Regions from separate parts of the Rothia kristinae genome, predicted to be linked through region 2. Evidence: riboswitches for the same ligand, from Rfam matches in the RefSeq annotation. Region 2 holds a riboswitch; the other holds the start of a gene.
What was found. Region 2 has a riboswitch for thiamine pyrophosphate ahead of thiM (hydroxyethylthiazole kinase). Riboswitches for the same ligand answer to the same signal wherever they lie in the genome.

Region 1 (2,998 bases), 560 kb from region 2:
CTGCGGGCCCTGGAGTTCCTGGCGAAGTTCCTCTGGTGGGTCTTCCTCGGCTCGGTGCAGGTGCTGTGGCTGGCCGTGCGTCCGGGACCGCAGCCGAGCAACGCCGTGGTCTCGGTGCGCTTGCGCTCCACGGATGACCTGATCATGACCGCAGTGGGCCAGGTGGTCTCCCTGATCCCCGGTTCGCTGGTGGTGGAGGTGGACCGGCGCAGCGCGACCATCTACTTCCACGCCATCGACGTCGCCACCGACGAGGACGTCCGCCGCTTCCGCGACCGGGTGTTCGCGGTGGAGCGGCTCGTGGTCGAGGTGATGGGCAGCCGGGAGCACCTGGCCGAGGTCCGCGGGCGGACCGGCGGACGCACCCGGGTGCGCAGATTCGAGAACACCGGGCCGGAGCGGGCCGTGCAGCGCCCGGAGGCCGCGGCCCCCTCGTCGGGGCCCGGCGCGGGCAGCGAGGAGGAGAGGCAGTGATGGAGGGCTTCGTCGTCGTGTGCGGGGTGATCCTGGTGGCCGCGACCCTGTGCACCATCTACCGGCTGGCCAAGGGACCCACCCTGCTGGACCGGGTGGTGGCCTCGGATGTGCAGCTGGCGATCGTGGGGGCCGCGGTGGCCGTGGACATGGTCTACCGGCGCAGCTACGAGAACATGACCCTGCTGCTCATCGTCTCGCTGGTGGGCTTCCTGGGCTCGGTGACGGTGGCGCGCTTCGCCAACAACCAGAAGCCCGCGGAGGAGACCCCGGCCTCCGAGGTGCCGACCACGGCCGGGGACCCGGGGGTGGATCGATGAGCGGGATGGACGTCGCGGCCGGAATCTGCCTGATCATCGGGTGCCTGATGTCCCTGGGCGCGGGGATCGGCATCGTGCGCTTCCCGGACGTGCTGACCCGTCTGCATGCCGGGGCCAAGCCCCAGGTCTTCGGGCTGTTCATGCTGCTGCTGGGGGTGGGGCTGGCCGCGCGCTCCTGGGCGCTGGTGCCCCTGCTGGTGTTCGTGTGGGTGCTGCAGCTGGTGGTGATCCCCGTGTCCTCGCACATGGTGAGCCGTTCCGGGTTCCGCAACAAGCACTTCCGGCCCGAGTCCCTGTCCCACAACGAGCTGGCGGACCTGGTGCAGCGGATGTCCGAGGAGGACGCCCAGCGGGCGGACGCCGGAAACGCCCCGCAGACCGGGGCGGATGATGCGGGGGTGCGCGAACCCGGCGCGGACGCCGACGCCGACGCCGCGCGGACCGGTCGATCGGACTGACCCGCCCGCGCGGCGTCGGCGGGGCCGGTGCGGCTCAGACCTCCCGCTGGCCGCCGCGCTGCACCTGATCCTTCCGGTCGGCCTTGTTGGCCGCGCGGGTGATGCCCACCTTGATGAGGGTGCCCACCAGGCCGGTGATCAGGGACCACACGATGATGTCGCGCAGCGACTCCTCGGGATCCGCGTTGTCCTCGGGCGGCTCGTTGCCGGTGACCTTCCGCCACCCGGCGCTGAGCACCTTGTTGGCCAGGGCGACCCCGCCGAGGGAGGCCACCGTGGAACCGATCTTGATCAGGGGATTGCTCATTCCTGCTCCTTAGCTTTCGTGGTTCGCCGGCGCGGGCACCCGGCGTCGTCGAGTGATCTCCCGCGCATCCACCTCAGCTTACGGCCCGCTCGGCCCCGCCGCACCCGCCGGTGCGGGAGGGGGCGCCCCGATGCGGGAGCCTTCCGGTGGTTTGGGAGCACTCGGAGGGCTCCCGAAACACCGGAAGGCTCCCGAACCGCCGCTGCGGTAGGGTGGGGGCGTCCACTACGACAGGGGAGCCCCGACCGGGGCTGAGAGTGCACACCGGTGCAGACCCTCGAACCTGACGCGGTTCATACCGCCGGAGGAAGTCGAGTTCTCGGACCCCGCGGCCCATCCCGGCCCCTCGCCGGGCGACGTCGCGGCGTCTCCCCTCCTGCCATCCCCAGGAGGAGTCCTCATGAACACCACCACGAGCACCCGACGCCGCAGCTGGCGGGTCGTGGACATCGTCATCGCCTCGGTCATCGCCGCGGCCTGCTCGCTGATCTTCTTCGTCTGGAACAACGCCGTGTACCCGGCCAGCAGCGCCGCGACCGCCGGGTTCCCGCCGCTGGGCGGGCTGATCGGCGGCGCCTGGCTGATCGCCGGCCCCCTGGGCGGGCTGATCATCCGCAAGCCCGGGGCCGCCCTGTACTGCGAGCTGGTCGCCGCGATCATCTCCGCCCTGCTGGGCTCCAGCTTCGGGCTGACCGTCATCTGGTCGGGGCTGTACCAGGGCGTCGGGGCGGAGCTGGTGTTCCTGCTGTTCGCCTACCGCCGCTTCGACCTGCCGGTGGCCCTGCTCTCCGGTCTCGCCTCCGGGGTGGTCATGGCCGTCATGGAGAACATCATCTACAACCCCGAGTGGACCATGGACTACAAGCTGGTCTACGTGCTGTGCGGCGCCGTCTCCGGGCTGGTCCTCGCGGGTCTCGGCGCCTGGGCGCTGACCCGCGGGCTGGTGGCCACCGGCGTCCTGGACTCCGTGGCCGCCGGTCGGGACGCCCGGCGCGCCGCTTCCCGACGTCGCCCGGCCTGACCCCGATGCAGACCCGACCGATGGCGTCTCGCGCGGCCGCCGTCACCACCGAGGGCTTCGGCTGGCACTACCCCAACCGGTCCGAGCCGGCCTTCCGCGACGTCACCCTGGAGATCCCGCCGGGGCAGAAGGTGCTGCTGCTGGGGCCCTCCGGCGCCGGGAAGTCCACGCTCCTGCACGCCCTGGCCGGGGTGCTGGACCAGGAGGAGGACCCGGCGCTGGGCACCGCCCTGATCGACGGGTTCCCCGCCGCCCGGGCTCGGGGCCGGGTGGGGCTGATGCAGCAGGACCCGGAGGCCTCGATCGTGCTCTCCCGGGTGGGTCAGGACCTCGCCTTCGGCCCGGAGAACCTCGGGGTGCCCCGCGAGCAGATCCGCCCCCGCTGCGAGGAGGCCCTGGCGGCGGTGGGCCTGGACCT
Region 2 (2,998 bases):
GCGGCCAGGCCCTCCGGACCCAGGGGCGCTGCGGCGTCGGTCTTGGTGGGGGTCGCCCACACGGGGCCGATCCCCACCAGGTCCGCCACCCCGGACTCCGCCGCGGCGCGCACCTCCTCCGCGGTGGAGGCGGACACGCCCACCATCCGCTCCGGGCCCACGGCCCGGCGGGCCACCGCCAGGGAGGCGTCGGACTGCCCCACGTGCACGTGCAACCCCAAGCGCTCGGCCACCCCGACGCGGTCGTTGACCACCAGCGCGGCGGTGCGCCCCAGCGCGTCCTCCGCCCGGCGCACCGCGTCCCGGCAGGCGCGGGCCAGGGCGAGGAATGCGGCGTCGTCGGCGTGCTTATCCCGCACCTGCACGATCCCCGCACCCCCGGCCACGGCCTCGTACACCACGTGCGGCACCCGCTCCGGCCCGCCGCACAGGGCCGTGTCCGTGATGAAGTACAGCGCGGGGTCCACGCCCTCCGGGATCATGCCAGCTCCTCCATCCCCACCAGCTCGACGACGCCGGCGCCGTCCAGTGCGTGCAGCGCGTCCAGCCACGCGACGCGGAAGGAGCCCGGCCCCCTGGCCTCGCGACCGGCCAGGATCCCGGCCGCCCCCAGGTGGGCATGGGCGGCCAGCACGGCGTCGTGGGCATCGAGGCGAACGGGCGTCTCCCGGCCCGGCGCGGCGGCATCCGGGGACTGTGAGCCCTGAGAAGAGCCGGTCCCCGCCGAGGATCCTGCCTCCGACCGAGGTCCAGCGCCCATCTCCGGCCCGACCTCTGGCGAGGATCCGGCGTCCTGGCCGTCGGAGGCGGACTTCGCCTGCCCGCCGCCCGTGCCGGTCACCTCCCGAACGGCTCCCAGGTACGCGGCGACCACCGCGCCCAGCGCGCAGCCGGTGCCGATCACCAGGGGCATCAGCGGGTGCCCGCTGACCAGGCGGGTGACCCGGTGCGCGGAGACGATCAGGTCTCGCTCCCCGGACACGGCCACCACCGCGCCGGTGCGCTCGGCCAGGGCGCGGGCCGCCTCCAGGGCGGACTCCACGGTGTCCGTGGCGTCCACCCCGCGGCCGCCCGCGCCCCTCCCGGCGAGAGCGGAAACCTCGCTGGCGTTGCCGCGGATCGCCGCCGGAGACAGCTCGAGGACCTCCCGGGCGAAGCCGGTGCGCGGTTCGAGCACGCCGACCGCCACCGGATCCAGCACCCACGGCACCCCGTGATCCCGGGCGCCGGCGATGCCGCGGCGGTAGGCCAGCAGGTTCTCGTCGGAGGGGTTGCCCACGTTGACCAGGACGCCGTCGGCCAGGCCCGCGAAGACGCCGGCCTCCTCCGGGTGGTCCACCATCGCCGGGGACGCGCCGACGGCCAGGAGCACGTCCGCGCTGATCTCCCGGACGACGGAGTTGGTCATGGCGTGGACCAGGGGGCCGCGAGCGCGCACGGCATCCACGGCCGCGGCCACGCGCGCGGGAAGGTCGGAGGCCGACGCCTCCCCGGCGGGGGCGGAGCCGGGGGTATCGGGGCCGCGGTGCGATGCGGCGTCGGGGGCTTGGGAGTTCGGGAGGTTCCGGGATTCCCGGGGGTCTCCGGACGTGGTGAAGTGCGTCATGGTGACGTCCCTTCGCTAGTGCTGGCTAGATCAGGTTCCAAGGGTCTGCTCTCAGCCGCCCACGGGCGGCACCCCTCGTCACGGGCTCCCCGCGCGGCGCCGGTGCGACGGCCGCAGGGGAGGTCAGGCCGCATCCTCGCGACCGACTCAGGCCTCACTGTAGTACGCATCACCGCGGAAGCGCCGCCGTGCGACATCGGGGGTGAGGGGGATGGGCCCGCCTCCGGCCGGGACGAAACGCTGGGATGAGCGGGGGCGGGCGGGATGAGTGGGATGGGTGGGGATGGGGTGTCCACCGGGTTGTCCACAGTGGCTGTCCACACCCGTGGAGAACTCACACCGATGTGGTTCCCGACGACGCGCCCCTGCGGGCCCGTTCCACACCGATCCGGTCCCCTCATCCCCCGACATATCCCCACCTGTGGAAAACTCCGTGCACAACGGGTCGACCGCGGGCCGCCTCCGACGTCGGGGGTGTGGACGGCTGTGGATAACGGCGACGCAGCGCGGCATCCGATCAGCGGGAGGCGCGCGGCCGGGGATCGGGGCGTCACCGAGGGCGCGGCCCCCGAGCCACGGAACCCTCCTCGCCCCCAGACGTGCCCCCGGATCCCCGATCTTCCGCGGAATTCCGGGGGATGCCCCCGGTAGCCAGACGCCCTCGGAGCACCGAGATCCCCCAGAGAGACCCGGAGAACCCCGCCGGCCGAGCACCGGGCCCGCACCGGGCGCGCACCGCGGACGCGGGGGTGCGGGTATCCGATTCTCCACCGTCCCATCCACAGGCGCTGTGAAATGACAGCGGTGTGTTTCGTGCGAGGTGGGTCACCGTTCGAACACCCTCGCCGGGGCCGAGGGCCCGCAGCGGGCGGGGCGCGGCGGGCGCGGAAGACATGCGCGCATCGGCACTCGCAGACGTCTTCGAGTTGTTCACAATGTTGTACACACCTGTGGATAACCTTCTCCACCGGTGTGCACCGCGCCGCCGCCCGATGCTCGATATCCGATGTCGGGAGCGCAGCGTCGATGACGCCGATGACGGCGGACCGTTCTGACCCCAGACGCACCGCAGGGCGGCACCCCGATGCGAGGATCAGGGTGCCGCCCTGCGCGGCGGACGGAAGCGTCGGTCGGAAGCGGCGGTCGGATGCGGCGGATTCGCTGCCCCGCCGGGGAGGGTCCGTTCAGGCCAGCAGGCTCGCCCCAGGACGGCCTTCGAAGGCCCCGGAGATCGCCAGGCGGCCCGGCCCGGTGAAGGCCAGCGCCAGCGCACTCAGGGCCAGGACCAGCACGAACTCGTAGCCGCCGTCGCTGGCGAAGAACCCGGCGGAGGCGTGGGCGAAGTAGATCGCGCCGAGCATCTCCAGGCCCAGCAGCAGCCCGGCCAGGCGG

Region 1: linked by a shared signal. The riboswitch ahead of I6G21_RS02290 (ECF transporter S component) and the one ahead of thiM (hydroxyethylthiazole kinase) in region 2 are both predicted to bind thiamine pyrophosphate.

The regions. Positions count from the first base shown of each region.
Region 1 is NZ_CP065738.1:517,412-520,409, reverse strand. Features, by position in the region: gene I6G21_RS02310 (Na+/H+ antiporter subunit E) at 1-474, shown strand, start outside; gene I6G21_RS02305 (monovalent cation/H+ antiporter complex subunit F) at 474-794, shown strand; gene mnhG (monovalent cation/H(+) antiporter subunit G) at 791-1,252, shown strand; gene I6G21_RS02295 (DUF4235 domain-containing protein) at 1,287-1,559, opposite strand; TPP riboswitch at 1,782-1,886, shown strand; gene I6G21_RS02290 (ECF transporter S component) at 1,960-2,580, shown strand; gene I6G21_RS02285 (ABC transporter ATP-binding protein) at 2,601-2,998, shown strand, end outside.
Region 2 is NZ_CP065738.1:1,077,282-1,080,279, reverse strand. Features, by position in the region: gene thiE (thiamine phosphate synthase) at 1-482, opposite strand, end outside; gene thiM (hydroxyethylthiazole kinase) at 479-1,606, opposite strand; TPP riboswitch at 1,597-1,692, opposite strand; gene I6G21_RS04815 (DoxX family protein) at 2,791-2,998, opposite strand, start outside.